DNA from 2 places in the Candidatus Pantoea communis genome. Region 2 is predicted to be linked to the other one. Evidence: predicted binding sites of a transcription regulator. Region 2 holds the regulator's gene; the other holds the start of a gene.

Region 1 (8,171 bases), on a different contig from region 2:
ATCGCCATCGTCACGGTGATTGCGATTGGTGTGTCGATTTCGCTGACCATCGGCGGCTTCGATTTGTCGGTAGGCTCAACCGCCTCACTGGCCAATGCGCTGGTGATTTCACTGTTTGTCTGGCACGGCTTTGGCACCACCGAAGCCATCATCATCACGCTGCTGCTGTGCACCCTGGTGGGACTGCTCAACAGCTTCCTTATCGTCATCCTGCGCATTCCCGACATGCTGGCTACACTGGCCACCCTGTTTGTCATTCAGGGCGTGGCGATGACTTACAGCTTCGGCGGTTCGATTACCGAGAATATGGTGATGCCAAGCGGCGATATGGCGGAGGGCACTATCCCCGCAGCGTTCGGTCTGTTGGGTCAGGTGCCGACCATTGTGATCATCATGCTGGTGGTGACGATTGTGGCACAACTGGCGCTGTCATTGACCAAGCATGGCCGTCGCATGTACGCGCTGGGTGGCAATCCAGAAGCCGCACGCCTTTCCGGTATTCGCACCACGCGCTACCGCGTTTTGGCCTATGTACTCGCATCGCTGCTGGCCGGATTAGGCGGCATTCTGCTGGCATCGCGTATTGGCTCCTCGCAGGTGAACGCCGGCAGTGGATATTTGATGGATGCCGTTGCCGCAGCATGGATCGGCTTCTCGCTGGCCGGTTCCGGCAAACCTAACGCGCTCGGTACGCTGGTGGGCGCGGTGATTCTGGGTGTGTTGCAGAACGGGCTGGTGATGTTGTCCGTGCCTTATTACGCCATGGACATTATCAAAGGCCTGGTGCTGGCTCTGGCCCTGGCGATTACCTACATTCAGCGCCGCTAAGGCGCGTTTACTGAGAAAGAGATTCTAATGAAAAAAATTACCCTTTCGCTGCTGGCATTAAGCCTGCTGAACGCCAGCGCTGCCTTTGCCGATACCGTTACCCCGGTTCCCGCAGCGATTGCGAATCACGAAGGTCCGGTGCGCATCGCCATCATCCGTAACCTGGGGTCTGACGATAACACCACGCAGTTTATTGCCGGTGCCATTCAGCAAGGTCGTCAACTGGGCTTTAAAGTCAGTACTTTCCTGAGTAACGGCGATGATGCGCGTTTCCAGGACTTTGTTAATCAGGCGATCAGCCAGAAATACGATGGCATCATTCTCTCTCACGGCAAAGAACCCTACTCCACCGCTCTGGTGCAACACATTGTCGATGCAGGTATCAAACTGTCCGTCTTTGATACCCCGGTAAATACGCCGGTCAATGGCGTGACCGTCACTGCGCAAGATGATGCCTCGCTGGCGCAGTCGTCACTGGGTCAGTTGATCAGTGATTTCCATGGTAAAGCCAACATCATCAAACTGTGGGTCGCAGGCTTCCCGCCGCAGGAACGTCGCCAGGTGGTGTATGAGAAACTGCTGAAAGAGAATCCAGGCATTCATCAGCTGGAATCCATTGGCGCAGTTTCTACCGATGTACAGGGCGACACCGCCAACAAAGTGGGTGCGATCCTGGCAAAATATCCAAAAGGTAAAATAGATGCGATTTGGGCGTCGTGGGATGCGTTCAGTCAGGGTGCTTATAAAGCGCTACAAGAGAATGGTCGTACTGAAATCAAAATCTACAGTATTGACGTGTCCAACCAGGACTTGCAGTTGATGCATGAGAAGAACAGCCCATGGGTGCAGACGGTCGCGGTCGATCCAAAAACCATCGGTGCGGTCAATATGCGCTTAGTGGCCAATAAAATCGCGGGTGAAGCTACTCCGGCAAGCTACGAATTCAAAGCCTCTTCCATTTCGCAGCAGTTGCTGAATAGCCAGCAAGGGGCGATTAACGTAGCAACCCTGAACAAGATTATTCCAGGCTGGGGTGTGAACAACGATTTTGTTGCGCCGTGGTTTGCCACGCTGGAAGCGAAGAACGCTAAGAAGTAATTCAGTGGCCGAATAGGGCATCCTGGCGGCGCTTCAAGCCGCCAGGATGATAGCCAAGGCCATACTCAAGGTTTTACCAACCCAACACTAGCTGCCGCTCCAATTGCGGATCCACCAGCGTCACATGCAATCCCACCAACCGCACGCCGCGCCCGGCACGCCTTTCATCCCATGCCTGCCGCGCCACTGCGATCATGTCATCCTTGTTCAACACCGGCCAGACATGCTCCTGCGTGGTCTGCTGGAAATCATTAAATTTGAGCTTCACGCCCTGACGCGCGATTTGCTTGTCGGGACGGATATTTGTCAGGCGTCGATCCAGCTCAGCATAGAGGTAATCAATGATTGCCAGACACTGCTCCCAGTTGTGGATGTCCTCCATCAATGTGCGTTCGACACCGAGCGACTTGCGTTCGCGCTCCACCACCACATCGCGTTCATCAATGCCGTTGCTGCGCTCCCAGAGCACGCGGCCGAATTTACCAAATCTCTTCAGCAGCAAGGCGAGATCGGCTCTCTGCACATCGGCGCAGGTGCGCAGTCCCATCTCTTCCAGTTTTTTGGTCGCCACTTTTCCTACGCCAGGAATTTTGCTCAACGGTAGCGTCAGTAAAAAGTCCGGCATCACTTGCGGTGTAATGACGTATTGCCCGTTGGGCTTATTCAAATCTGAGGCGATCTTGGCGAGGAATTTGATCGGCGCGATGCCAGCAGAGGCGGTTAGTCCGGTTTCACGCAGGATATCGGCACGGATTGCCTGCGCCATCAGTGTGGCCGAACCCTGACAATGTTCACTGTCAGTGACATCCAGATACGCTTCATCCAGTGATAAGGGCTCAATCAATGGGGTGTAGCGTGCGAAAATATCGCGTATCTGGCGTGACGCCTCTTTATAGGCATCGAAGCGTCCAGGCAGTAATTTCAGATGCGGGCAGAGCTTGAGCGCCATTGCCGTCGGCATCGCGCTGCGCACGCCATATTTGCGCGCGGGATAGTTGGCAGTGCTGATGACGCCACGCTGCACCCGGCTGCCGCCAATGGCGATAGGTATATCCGTTAATGAAGGATCGTCGCGCATTTCAACGGCCGCGAAAAAGCAGTCCATATCGACATGAATGATTTTGCGCATACGCCCTCCGAGCACTGGATAAGTATACAGCAGTAAAAAACTTCGGCAATATTTGTTGAGCGATGAATTAAAGTTTACAAAATTCTGGTCGTAATCCCTTTAGGATTGCACCATTTTCACGGAGACTGTCTTGATTAAACCTCAGACAATGTTAATGTTGCGCTGCGGTAGCGGATATTTCCGATAATGCAATACCAAGACGCTCAGCGTCATCGTCTCTCTTCACTTCAAGGTACACACAGAATGGGCAGAATCGCATTGTGGCTTGCGATGATTCTTATGCCAGTCCTTAGCTGGGCCATTTCGCCAGAGCCAACGCAACTGTCGGCACCGGTGAGCAAAGAGTTAAAGAAACAATTACTTGGCACTCCTGTTTTTATTCAGATCTTCAAGGAAGAGCGTACGCTGGAACTGTACGGCAAAATCGGTAATGAATATCGTCTGCTGGACAGCTATCGCATTTGTAATTTCTCTGGCGGATTAGGGCCTAAGCGTCGTCAGGGCGATTTTAAAAGTCCGGAAGGGTTTTATAACGTTAAGCTGAATCAGTTAAAACCGGACAGCCGTTTCTACCGCGCGATTAATACCGGCTTCCCGAATCAATACGATCGTGATAAAGGCTATGACGGTAACTATTTGATGATTCACGGTGATTGCGTCTCAATTGGCTGCTACGCCATGACCAACGCATCAATGGACGAGATCTTTACCTACGTCAACGCTGCGCTGCGCAACGGTCAGCAGGATGTACAGATCAATATCTATCCGTTCCATATGACCGATAGCAACATGCAACGTCATCGCTACTCAACGTACATCAACTTCTGGCGTGAACTGCAGCCGGGTTATGCGTACTTTGAGAAGTACCACATACCGCCAACGGTTAATGTGACGACGACGGGTCAATATGCGGTGAACAGCACGCCGGTGATTTCTACACCGGATGCTGCCTCGAAGTCATTCCTGGCGCTCACCCAGGCAAAATAATGCCCACTCGCCTGGCACTATTCGGTGCCAGGTTTCATTTCCTGTCAGCGGCTGTGTCGCAATCACCGTCACAACGTCCTTCGGCGTTGTCTGCTGCATAAAATCAATTTCTACATCCTGATCAAGCAACTTGGCTTTGCCAAAAGGCGCACGACGAGTGATCCAATACAGATTGGTCGAGCAGAACGCCATCAGATATCGACCGTCCGACAGCAGCATGTTAAACACACCCTTCTCGCGCATCTCAGCCGCCAGCTCAGCAATGTAGCGAAATACCGCCGGCCAATTGCCCGGAGTGCGCGGATAACGCTCAGACAGCTTATGCAGGATCCAGCAAAACGCTTTCTCACTGTCCGTTTCGCCAACGGGTCGGAAAGTCCCGGTTTCCAGCTGTTTGTAGCCTTTCAGCTGCCCGTTGTGCGCGTAGGTCCAGTTACGTCCCCACAGCTCACGGGTAAACGGATGGGTGTTTTCCAGCGACACTTCACCACGATTCGCCTGGCGGATATGAGCGACCACGGAATGTGATTTGATCGGGTATTCCTGCACCAAACGGGCGATCGGTGAGTTAAAGCTGGGCTGAGGATCTTTGAATGTGCGGCACCCTTTTCCTTCATAGAAAGTGATGCCCCAGCCATCTTTATGTGGCCCGGTTCCGCCGCCACGCTGCACCAGACCGGTAAAACTGAAACAGATGTCCGTGGGGACATTGGCGCTCATCCCGAGCAATTCGCACATAGCAACCGCCTTAAGTCAGCACTCCCGCGTGAGCAGGAGTGACGCGTCATTACTTAACCATCTCTTTTTCGATCAGCAGCATCAGGATATGAATCACTTTAATGTGAATCTCCTGAATGCGGTCAGCGTAGCCAAAATGAGGTACGCGAATTTCGATATCCGCTGTGCCTGCCATTTTGCCGCCATCTTTACCGGTCAGGGTAATCACTTTCATCCCTTTGGCGCGTGCCGCTTCGACCGCTTTGATGATGTTCGCCGAGTTACCTGAAGTGGACAGGCCCAGCAGCACGTCGCCTTCACGGCCTACGGCTTCGATATAGCGCGAGAACACATGGTCATAGCCAAAATCGTTGCTGACGCAGGAAAGGTGGCTTACATCAGAGATGGCAATCGCCGGGTAGCCAGGACGATTTTCACGGTAGCGCCCTGTCAGCTCTTCAGCAAAGTGCATCGCATCACAGTGAGAACCACCGTTGCCACAGGAGAGCACTTTGCCCCCTGCTTTGAAGCTGTCTGCCAGCAAGACTGCCGCGCGCTGAATCGCGTGAATGTTCGCTTCGTCACTCAGGAATTTATTAAGCGTATCGGCTGCTTCATTAAGTTCTGAGCGAATAATGTCCTGATACATAGGGATGTCCTTTAGAGGAAAGATTTACTCTGCAAGTTTAACGGAATGGGACAAAGCCGCAAAGCGCCTGCATCGGGGAAAAAGGCCCAGGCTTTGCCATTCCTGCTCTGTTGGTGTCCAGAGAGTGCGATTTTGTGAGTTCTGTTGTAATTGCGATGTAAACAGATTGCTAAAAAGCGGTCACTGCTCTAAACCTTACCTTATAACAGGTCAGACCTCTTACAACTTACGGAGCGGTTCATTATGTTGCTTGCCTCGATTGTCGCGACGCTGATTGTCATTAGCGCCCTCTTTTACCATCAAGTTTCGCTGCGGCTCAGCAGCGTAATCCTGTTGCTATGGACCGCCGGGCTGGCTGCTGCAGGCCTGTGGACGCCGTGGCTGCTGCTGCCACTGGCGATTATCCTGCTGCCCTTCAATCTGCCAGCCATGCGTAGCAGTATGTTCTCCAAACCTGCGCTGTACAGCTTCCAGAAAGTGATGCCGCCGATGTCGCGTACGGAAAAGGAAGCGATTGATGCCGGTACGACCTGGTGGGAAGGCGATCTGTTTCGTGGCAAGCCAGACTGGCAGAAACTGCACAACTATCCGCAGCCACGACTGACGGAAGAGGAACAAGCCTTCCTCGAGGGGCCGGTCGAAGAAGCCTGTCGTATGGCGAATGATTTCCAGATCACTCACGAACTGGCCGATCTTCCGCCGGAACTGTGGGCGTATCTCAAGCAGCATCGCTTCTTCGCCATGATCATTAAGAAAGAGTATGGCGGCCTTGAATTCTCCGCCTATGCTCAGGCGCGCGTGTTGCAAAAACTGGCAGGCGTTTCCGGTATCCTGGCGATCACCGTGGGTGTACCTAACTCACTCGGCCCAGGCGAACTGTTGCAGCATTACGGCACCGATGAGCAGAAAGATCACTATTTACCACGTCTGGCACGCGGCGATGAAATTCCGTGCTTCGCGCTGACCAGCCCGGAAGCAGGTTCGGATGCGGGTGCCATTCCGGATACTGGCGTGGTGTGCATGGGCGAATGGCAAGGCCAGCAAGTGCTGGGCATGCGCCTGACATGGAACAAGCGTTACATTACGCTGGCACCGATTGCTACCGTGCTTGGCCTGGCCTTTAAACTCTCCGATCCCGATCATCTGCTGGGTGAGACGGAAGAGCTGGGCATTACCTGTGCCCTGATCCCGACGCAAACGCCGGGCGTAGAGATTGGCCATCGCCACTTCCCGCTTAACGTGCCGTTCCAGAACGGTCCAACACGCGGTAAAGATATTTTCGTGCCGATCGATTTCATCATCGGTGGCCCGTCGATGGCCGGTCAGGGCTGGCGTATGCTGGTTGAATGCCTGTCAGTCGGTCGCGGCATCACCTTGCCTTCCAACTCGACCGGTAGTCTGAAAAGCATTGCGCTGGCAACCGGTGCTTATGCGCATATCCGTCGTCAGTTCAAAGTCTCTATCGGTAAAATGGAAGGCATCGAGGAACCGCTGGCACGCATTGCCGGTAACGCCTACGTGATGGATGCGGCGGCTACACTTATCACTAGCGGCATTATGCTGGGTGAAAAACCGGCGGTGCTGTCGGCGATTGTGAAATATCACTGCACCCACCGCGGCCAGCGCGCCATTATCGATGCGATGGATATCGCCGGCGGTAAAGGCATTATGCTGGGCGACAACAACTTCCTGGCGCGGGCTTATCAGGGCGCACCGATTGCGATTACCGTGGAAGGCGCCAATATCCTGACGCGCAGCATGATCATCTTTGGCCAGGGCGCGATTCGCTGCCATCCATGGGTGCTGGAAGAGATGAACGCTGCGGCTAAAAACGATCTGGTGGCCTTTGACCGTGCCTTGTTCAGCCATATTGGCCATGTCGGTAGCAACAAAGTGCGCAGTCTGTGGCTCGGTTTAACCGGAGGCCGCACCAGCGCGTCGCCAACCCGCGACGTGACCCGCCGCTACTATCAGCAGCTCAATCGCCTGAGCGCCAACCTGGCACTGCTGTCAGATGTGTCGATGGCAGTGTTAGGCGGCAGCCTGAAACGTCGTGAACGTATCTCAGCACGTCTGGGGGATGTGCTGAGCCAGATGTATCTCGCCTCTGCCACCCTGAAACGCTTTGACGACGAAGGCCGCAATGAAGCCGATCTGCCGCTGGTGCACTGGGGCGTGCAGGATGCGCTGCATCAGGCTGAAGTGGCGATGGATGACCTGCTGCGTAACTTCCCTAATCGCCTGGTGGCAGGCGCGCTGCGCATGGTGATTTTCGCCGGTGGCAAACACTGCCCGGCACCGTCTGACAAACTGGACCACAAGCTGGCGAAGCTGTTGCAACTGCCGTCAGCCACCCGTACGCGGCTGGGCCGTGGCATGTACCTGACGCCAAGCGAACACAATCCAGCAGGCCAACTGGAGCAGGCGCTGCAGGATGTGATGGCAGCGGAAGTGATTCATGAACGTCTTTGCCAGCAGCAGAAAAAACATCTGTCGTTTACCCGTCTGGATGCGCTGGCACAGCGTGCGTTGAAAGAGGGCTGGATTGATGAGAGCGAAGCCAAAGTACTGACGCGCGCTGAAGCCAGCCGTCTCAAAGCCATCAACGTCGATGAGTTTGTGCCGGAGGCACTGGCCTCACCGAAGCCGCAGGATAAAGGCGCCACACGCGCCAGTGAAGCGGCATAAAACGAAAAAGCCTCCTGACGGAGGCTTTTTTTTGTCAGGCTTATACGGCCTGACGAATCCGCGCGATTAACGCAT
Region 2 (8,171 bases):
CCAACGTCCAATGCTCACCAAAGTCGGTCGCGATGCCTGCATCAATGTTGAAGCCGGTATCGGAACTGCGGTATTGGCTGTTGTTGATATTACTTTTATCAAAGTTATAAATACTGGCGGTGTAGTTATACAGCCAGGTTTTTTGCAGCTTTGGTGTCACGCCCACAGAAACCGGATGGCCAGCGACATCAAATTCATGTGCCAGTGCCACACCATAGTCCGTGACTAGTGCTGCCAGACCATGACCGCTCGAACTCAGTTTATCCTGATCGCCTGGCACGGGGATCACCGTGCCGTTAGCCACACCGCGCAGATAGGTAATATCGCTGTCCACAACGTTAGCCTGCACACTGGCCGTACCGTAGGCTTTGGTAATAAAGGCAAAAGGCAGTGTTTCATTCGGTACAGTGACAGCAAAAGCGACACCCGCAGTACCGTGTGCTTTATCACCCTTTAAGTCATCCAGCTGATTAGCCATATCACCAGCCGCAGCCTTTAATTCCGGATAACCTCTTAAATAGTCGGCAAACGTCAGGTTGTCGATCACGTTTTTGTAGCGATCAACACTGTCCGTGATGTCATCAACTTTGTTAATTAATTTGTCTTTGTCGGTAACCTGCACACCGGCTGAAGGGAATATGACGCTGACGTTATCTTCAGGTTTGGCTTTGGTCATCAATGCCGGGTTAGCCAGCACCGCTGAACTCCAGGTTGACGAAGCGACGCCGGTGCCACCCATGGCATCGTTACGCGCGTCATACCATGTACCTGCTGCCAGAGCTGAAGAAGAAAGAAATACTGCATTCAAACCAACAAGATAAGCTACTTTTTTGTGCCTGAATAATGTCTTCACCATGAGCCTGCCATCACCTTTGAAATGTCGCTGAATAACTCAGAAACGAAACAGTTTAGTTAGCCGCTATTCTGAACCCTGGCTAACGCATCATTGCTGTGAATTAAAAGGAAATAGCACTGCTGTTCGCAGAATTGGATACAACCACACCATTCTGCTGTTTAGTTATGCAGAAAAATGAACAAAGCCTAAATTGATGCCAGATATTACTTAAGACCTTTTGAACCTTAGACGCTAACCCGGTGAGTTGCAAAGCAAAAATAGCGTGATAATTACGCTATATGACTGATCTCATAGAGGGTCTGAAATGAGCAGTTTTATCAGCACAACAGGAAGGTTAAGTTAATTTATTGATTAACGGGATTTTTCCAGGTCTTTAACCGGGTAAAAAGCAATCACAGCAGGGTAAAAGTTTGTGTGATAAAATAACATCGCCTGCAACCTGGAGAACATTTATGTCAAACCTCACGCCCGCACAACTGCTTACTCAGGCAGAATCCCTTTGCCTTGACCGCGGCGTGCGCCTGACCACTCAACGCGCTGAAGTGTTGCGTTTAATGGCTGAGCAGAATGGTTCGATCAGTGCTTACGATCTGCTGGATCAACTTCGCATCAGCGAGCCGCAGGCTAAACCTCCGACCATTTACCGCGCGTTGGATTTTCTGCTGGAGCAGGGTTTTATTCATCGTGTCGAATCAAATAACAGTTATGTGGTTTGCCACCATTTCGACGAGCCTGCGCATACTTCGGTGATGCTGGTGTGTGATGGTTGTGCGGCAGTCAGTGAAAAACACGCACAGGGCGTAGAAAAGATTATTTCGGGATTGGCCGATCAGGCCGGTTTCTCATTGCGCCACACGGTTATTGAAGCCCATGGTTTGTGCGAGAACTGCGCAGAAGTCGCAGCATGCAATCTTCACGATAGCTGCGATCACGATCATGAGATTGATACGAAAAAGAGAGTGAGAAAAGGGTGAGTGGCACTTCCTTGTGCCTTGCCGACGGGTGATCGGCGGGGTAGGAGCATCTTCCTTAATTCCGGTTACCAGCGGTAATCTTTATTGTGACTTTCCCAGTCTTTCACTTCGCTTTCGGCCTGGTCTTTCGCGTAGCCGTAGCGTTCCTGAATTTTACCGACAAGCTGATCGCGCTTACCTTCGATGACCGTCATATCGTCATCCGTCAGCTTGCCCCACTTCTCTTTCATTTTCCCTTTAAACTGCTTCCAGTTACCGCTCGCTTCGTCTTTGTTCATCATAATCCTCCACATCATCCTGAGTGAGATGCGATGATCTCCTGATAAATCAGGTAATCACCCACACAACGCGCTACTCAATTGCGCCGTTTGAGATAATTATAGTAGCCAGATAGGATTACGCAAAAAAATACAGAATAATCTGTAGGTTACGCTTCGCTTATTCAAACAGTGAACCAGCTGTCGTGTCGCCAGTGACGTCGCCACATCCACCAGAGCGTCAAGCCACGCAAGGCAAGAAACACCGTCACCGCCAGCCATAAGCCGTGATTGCCGAGCCACGGGAGTGTCAGTAAGGCAAGCCCATAACCCACTGCCGCCATCACCATGCTGTTGCGCATTTCGCGCCCGCGCGTGGCGCCGATAAACATACCGTCCAGCAGATAACACCAGACACCGATCAGCGGCAGAATCACCTGCCAGCCAAGATAGCGATCGGCCATCTCTCGCAGTGGCTCAAGCGAGGTGAGCAACGCCACAATTTGGGGGCCGGTTATCGCATAGATGGCTGCGAACGCCAGGGCAACGATACCAGCCTGACGGCAGGCAGCATGCCAAATCAGTAATAAGCGACTGCGATCTCGCGCCCCCACCGCTTCACCGGAGCAGGCCTCCACGGCATAGGCAAAACCATCCAGCGCATAGGCCGTAAACGTCAGGAACATCAGCAGTACGGCATTCACCGCAACAACATCTGGCCCTAAACGCGCGCCCAGCAAGGTGAGTGACGCGAAACAGATTTGCACCATCAGCGAACGCAGCATGATGTCGCGGTTGAGCCGGAACAGGCGTGCCGCATCACCACGCCAGCTCTGTTTTAGCAGATTGAAAGAAATGCCGCGCAACTTAAGCACACGTACCACCATCCATAACCCCACACCCAGCGTGACGTACTCTGCCACCGCCGTTGCCGCCGCCGCACCTGCAACGCCCCAGTGAAGCTTCAGCACAAACAGGAGATCGAGCAGGATATTCACCAGGTTACCGACAATGAGCAGCACCATCGGCGCTCGCGCATATTGCACGCCAAGCAACCAGCCCAAAATCACCAGATTGGCTAAGGTCGCCGGTGCGCTAAGCCAGCGAATGTTGATAAAAATTTGTGCCTGGTGTTGCATTTCCGGGCTGCCGCCCATTAATGAGGCGGCGATCAAACTGAAGGGCGCGCGCAGTAATAAAAACAGCACGCCCGCCACCAGGGCGATCAGCAGAGGTTGCGTCAACGCCCGCGCTAAGGCGGTTTTATCGTTCGCGCCAAACGCCTGCGCAGTCAAACCCGTGGTGCTCATGCGCAGGAACAACAGCAACATAAAGATGAAACTGGTCGCCGTTGCACCTACCGCCACGCCACCGAGGTAAATGGGGCTATCGAGATGGCCAATCACTGCCGTATCGACGACACCGAGCAGCGGAACGGTAATATTGGAGAGAATCATCGGCAGCGCCAGCCGCCACAATGCTTTATCTGAAGAGGAAAACAGCCGCATTCGCCCGTTCCATTGTTGCGCTGGTCAATAGGACCATTAACCGGCAATCAGCCTGAAGAGGAAAATCAATGTATCAGACTGCGGTCAGCACAGCGACCAACCGCAGCGGGGGAATTCAATGAGAGATTAAAGCCATTCGCCGTTACGTACGATGCCCACAGCCAAACCTTCAACGGTCAGAGCCTGCTCACGGGTATCGACCACAATCGGCTGGAATTCGGTGTTTTCTGGCAGCAAATGCACAATGGCACCCTGCTTTTTCCAGCGTTTGACGGTCACTTCATCATCAATGCGCGCCACCACAACCTGACCATTACGGACTTCCTGGGTTTTATGCACGGCAAGCAAGTCGCCGTCCATAATCCCGATGTCTTTCATCGACATACCACTCACCCGCAGCAGAAAATCGGCGGTAGGTTTAAACAGATTGGCATCAACCTGATAGTGCGCTTCGATGTGCTCTTGCGCCAGCAGCGGCTCACCGGCGGCCACGCGACCGATCAGCGGCAACCCTTCGGAGACTTCTTCTTCCATTAGCAGGCGGATGCCGCGAGATGCGCCGGATACAATCTCGATGACGCCTTTACGCGCCAGTGCTTTCAGGTGTTCTTCCGCAGCATTGGGCGAGCGAAAACCCAGTTGCGCAGCAATTTCCGCACGCGTTGGCGGCATGCCGGTCTGGTTAATGTGGTCGCGAATCAGATCATAGACCTGTTGCTGCCTGGTGGTTAACGCTTTCATCCCGCCCCCTGGTTGTTTATACAGTCGCTGTGAGTATATACAGGTATTGGCGAAATGAAAACCAAAACAGAGGGAAAAATCAGCGGTTTGAAGATTCTGGAATGCCTATCGCAAATGCGACCAGAGCAGTGCGATCCAGACAAACAGAGCCAGTAAGATAGCCAGCAACACCGCCGCTGAGCCCATATCTTTTGCTCGTCCGGCTAAAGGATGGCGCTCTTGCCCAATGCGGTCCACCACCGCTTCAATGGCGCTATTCAGGATTTCAACAATGATCACCAGCACCACGGAGCCAATCATCAGTACGCGGGAAATCGCATCAACATCCAGCCAGCAAGCCACCACAATCGCCACCAGTGCAGCAATGGCTTCCTGACGAAATGCGGCTTCATGTTTCCAGGCGGCGCGCAAGCCCTGCCAGGAATAACCGGCTGCATTCACTATTCTTTGAATACCGGTGACGTTATTTGCCATGCTTTGGAACCCTTGATGTGATTTGGCGTCAATATGTGGGCTATCTGAGGTCGTGTAAGCCACAGATCTTCGTTGCACTTTCTGGTATGCTTGCCGCGCTTTGCTAACAAGAGGCTTTAAGTTGTCTATGTCAGGTTGGCGTAAACTTTATTACAAACTATTGAATTTACCACTCTCTTTTTTGGTAAAGAGTAAGGTCATTCCGACCGATCCTGTCTCAGAACACGGGATCGATCCGACTCGTCCAGTGATGTATGTTTTGCCTTATGATTCAAAGGCTGACCTGCTCACTCTTCGGGCACAGTGCCTGAAACATGATCTGCCCGATCCGCTGGCTCCGCTGGAGATCGACGGCACGCTACTGCCGCGTCACGTGTTTATTCATGATGGCCCACGCGTATTCCCCTATTTCGTTGCCAATCCTGAGTCGGTGAAGCTATTCCACGACTATCTCGATTTGCACCGCAGTAACCCTGATCTCGACGTACAGATGTTACCGGTGGCGGTGATGTTTGGTCGTGCGCCGGGACGCGAAATCCAGGGAGAAGATACGCCACATCTGCGCATCCTTAATGGTGTAGAGAAATTCTTCGCCATTTTGTGGCACGGACGTGACAGCTTTGTGCGCTTCTCGCCGACCGTTTCCCTGCGCCAGATGGCGACGGAGCACGGTACGGATAAGTCGATTGCCCAGAAGCTGGCACGCGTGGCTCGCATTCACTTCGCGCGTCAGCGCCTGGCTGCTGTAGGCCCACGTCTGCCTGCGCGTCAGGATCTGTTCAACAAGCTGCTGCAATCCAAAGCGATTGAAAAAGCGGTTGAAGATGAAGCGCGTAGCAAAAAAATCTCGCACGAGAAAGCCCAGCAGAATGCTGTTGAGATGATGGAAGAGGTCGCAGCGAACTTCTCGTATGAGGCCATTCGCGTCACAGACCGCGTGATGGGCTGGCTGTGGAGCCGCCTTTATCAGGGCATCAACGTCAACGGTGGCGAGCGAGTCCGTCAGCTGGCGCAAGATGGCCATGAGATTGTGTATGTGCCCTGCCATCGCAGCCACATGGACTATCTACTGCTCTCTTACGTGCTCTACCATCAGGGGCTGGTGCCGCCACACATCGCGGCCGGCATCAACCTGAACTTCTGGCCAGCAGGTCCGATTTTCCGTCGTCTGGGTGCTTTCTTTATTCGCCGTACCTTCAAGGGCAACAAACTCTATTCCACGGTGTTCCGTGAATATCTGGGCGAGTTGTTCAGCCGCGGATATTCAGTCGAGTATTTCGTTGAAGGCGGGCGCTCGCGCACGGGCCGACTGCTGGATCCTAAAACCGGCACGCTGTCGATGACCTTGCAAGCCATGTTGCGCGGCGGTAGCCGTCCGATTACGTTTGTTCCGATCTACATCGGCTATGAACACGTCATGGAAGTGGGTACTTACGCCAAAGAGTTACGTGGCGCGGCCAAAGAGAAAGAGAGTTTCCTGCAGATGGTGCGCGGGTTACGTAAACTGCGCAATCTTGGCCAGGGCTACGTTAACTTCGGCGAACCCCTGCCGTTGATGAACTATCTGAACAAAAACGTGCCGGAATGGCGTGATGCGATCGATCCGATTGAACCACAACGCCCGGCATGGATGACGCCGACCGTAAATGATATCGCGGCACGTCTGATGGTGCGTATTAACGAAGCCGGTGCCGCCAACGCCATGAACCTGTGCGTCACCGCGCTGCTGGCTTCTCGTCAGCGTTCCCTGACGCGTGAGCAGTTGATTGAGCAACTGGAATGCTACACCCAGCTGCTGCGTAACGTGCCTTATTCACCGGAAGCGACTGTGCCGGAGATGAGTGCTGAAGCGCTGCTTGATCACGCCATGGGCATGAACAAGTTCGAGACGGAACAAGACAGCATTGGCGATATCATCATTCTGCCGCGCGAACAGGCCGTCCTGATGACCTATTACCGCAACAACATCCACCACATGCTGGTCATGCCATCGCTGATTGCCGCTATTGTGCAGCAGCATCGTGAGATCAGTGAGGCGGAGCTGCTGCGTCAGGTGAGTCTGGTTTACCCGATGCTGAAGAGTGAGCTGTTCCTGCGCTGGGATAACGCAGAGCTGCCAGGCGTGCTGAATGCCCTCTGTGCTGAGATGGCGCGACAAGGCCTGATTACCGAGCATGATGGGCAGTTACGCATGAATCCGGCCCGCCATCGTTCATTGCAACTGCTGGCTGCCGGTATCCGTGAAACGCTGCAGCGTTTTGCCATCACCTTCGCCATTCTGAGTGCCAAGCCGACGATTAACCGCGGCACGCTGGAGAAAGAGAGCCGCACGCTGGCGCAGCGTTTGTCAGTGTTGCATGGCATTAACGCGCCAGAGTTCTTCGACAAAGCGGTGTTTACCGCGCTGGTGCTGTCACTGCGTGATGAAGGCTACATCAGTGATTCAGGCGATGCCGATGCGGAACGCACCCACATTATGTGGCAGATGCTGGCAGAGCTGGTGACCAGTGATGTCCGTCTGACCATTGAAAGTGCTGTAGCCCACGAATAACGTCGGGCATAAAAAACAGAAAGGCGACCCTCAACGGGTCGCCTTTTTTATGGCAGCAACCCCTTAAAACAGGTCAATAAATGGCTGAGTATTGAGAAGTACGCCGATAAACAGCACCAGACCAACGTAGTTATTATTTAGAAAGGCCTGGAAGCAAGGATCGCGTTCACGTTGAGCAATCAGCTTTTGTTGATACACAAAGAAGCCGCCCGCCACCAGCAGTGACCAGTAAAACGCCCCGTTCAAATGCAACATCAATCCGACTAGCGCCATTAGCCCCAGCGTGGCCAACTGCAATAAGCCGATGATCAACTTATCGAAACGACCGAACAGAATCGCTGTGGATTTCACGCCAATCTTCAGGTCGTCATCACGATCAACCATCGCATATTGCGTGTCGTAAGCCACCGTCCAGCAGATATTCGCGAAGAACACCAGCCAACAAACAAGAGGTAAGGACTCACTAACCGCCGCCCAACCCATTGGAATCGCCCAGCCGAATGCCGCTCCCAATACCACCTGGGGTAAATGGGTGTAGCGCTTCATAAACGGATAGACCCACGCCAGTGCCAGGCCACCAAATGACAGAAAAATCGTCATACGGTTCATGGTCAGCACTAGCGCAAATGCCAGCAACCCGAGCACGACAAACAGGATTTTGGCCTCTTTCTCCGTCACCGCGCCGCTCGCCAGCGGACGCGATGCGGTCCGTTTGACATGACCATCCACCTTACGGTCCGCATAATCATTGATCACGCAACCCGCGGCACGCATCACAATGACGCCGAGCACAAATACCACCAGCACAGA

Evidence for each region. The regulator LexA, encoded in region 2, represses DNA repair genes until DNA is damaged. The targets are predictions, from matches to a motif close to TNCTGTATGTACATACAGNA.
Region 1: dinB (DNA polymerase IV) is a predicted target of LexA. The motif match lies at 3,068-3,087, and genes of this name have one in related genera.

What each region holds. Positions count from the first base shown of each region.
Region 1 covers NZ_VWXC01000008.1:36,410-44,580, reverse strand. The annotation lists gene F3J37_RS12255 (ABC transporter permease) at 1-828, shown strand, start outside; gene F3J37_RS12250 (sugar ABC transporter substrate-binding protein) at 856-1,926, shown strand; gene dinB (DNA polymerase IV) at 2,000-3,055, opposite strand; gene dpaA (peptidoglycan meso-diaminopimelic acid protein amidase) at 3,299-4,042, shown strand; gene F3J37_RS12235 (class II glutamine amidotransferase) at 4,013-4,780, opposite strand; gene lpcA (D-sedoheptulose 7-phosphate isomerase) at 4,830-5,408, opposite strand; gene fadE (acyl-CoA dehydrogenase FadE) at 5,652-8,096, shown strand; gene mtnK (S-methyl-5-thioribose kinase) at 8,137-8,171, opposite strand, start outside.
Region 2 covers NZ_VWXC01000009.1:153,361-161,531, forward strand. The annotation lists gene F3J37_RS13860 (conjugal transfer protein TraF) at 1-856, opposite strand, end outside; gene zur (zinc uptake transcriptional repressor Zur) at 1,309-1,830, shown strand; gene F3J37_RS13870 (CsbD family protein) at 1,896-2,108, opposite strand; gene dinF (MATE family efflux transporter DinF) at 2,273-3,595, opposite strand; gene lexA (transcriptional repressor LexA) at 3,722-4,336, opposite strand; gene F3J37_RS13885 (diacylglycerol kinase) at 4,442-4,810, opposite strand; gene plsB (glycerol-3-phosphate 1-O-acyltransferase PlsB) at 4,938-7,361, shown strand; gene ubiA (4-hydroxybenzoate octaprenyltransferase) at 7,425-8,171, opposite strand, start outside.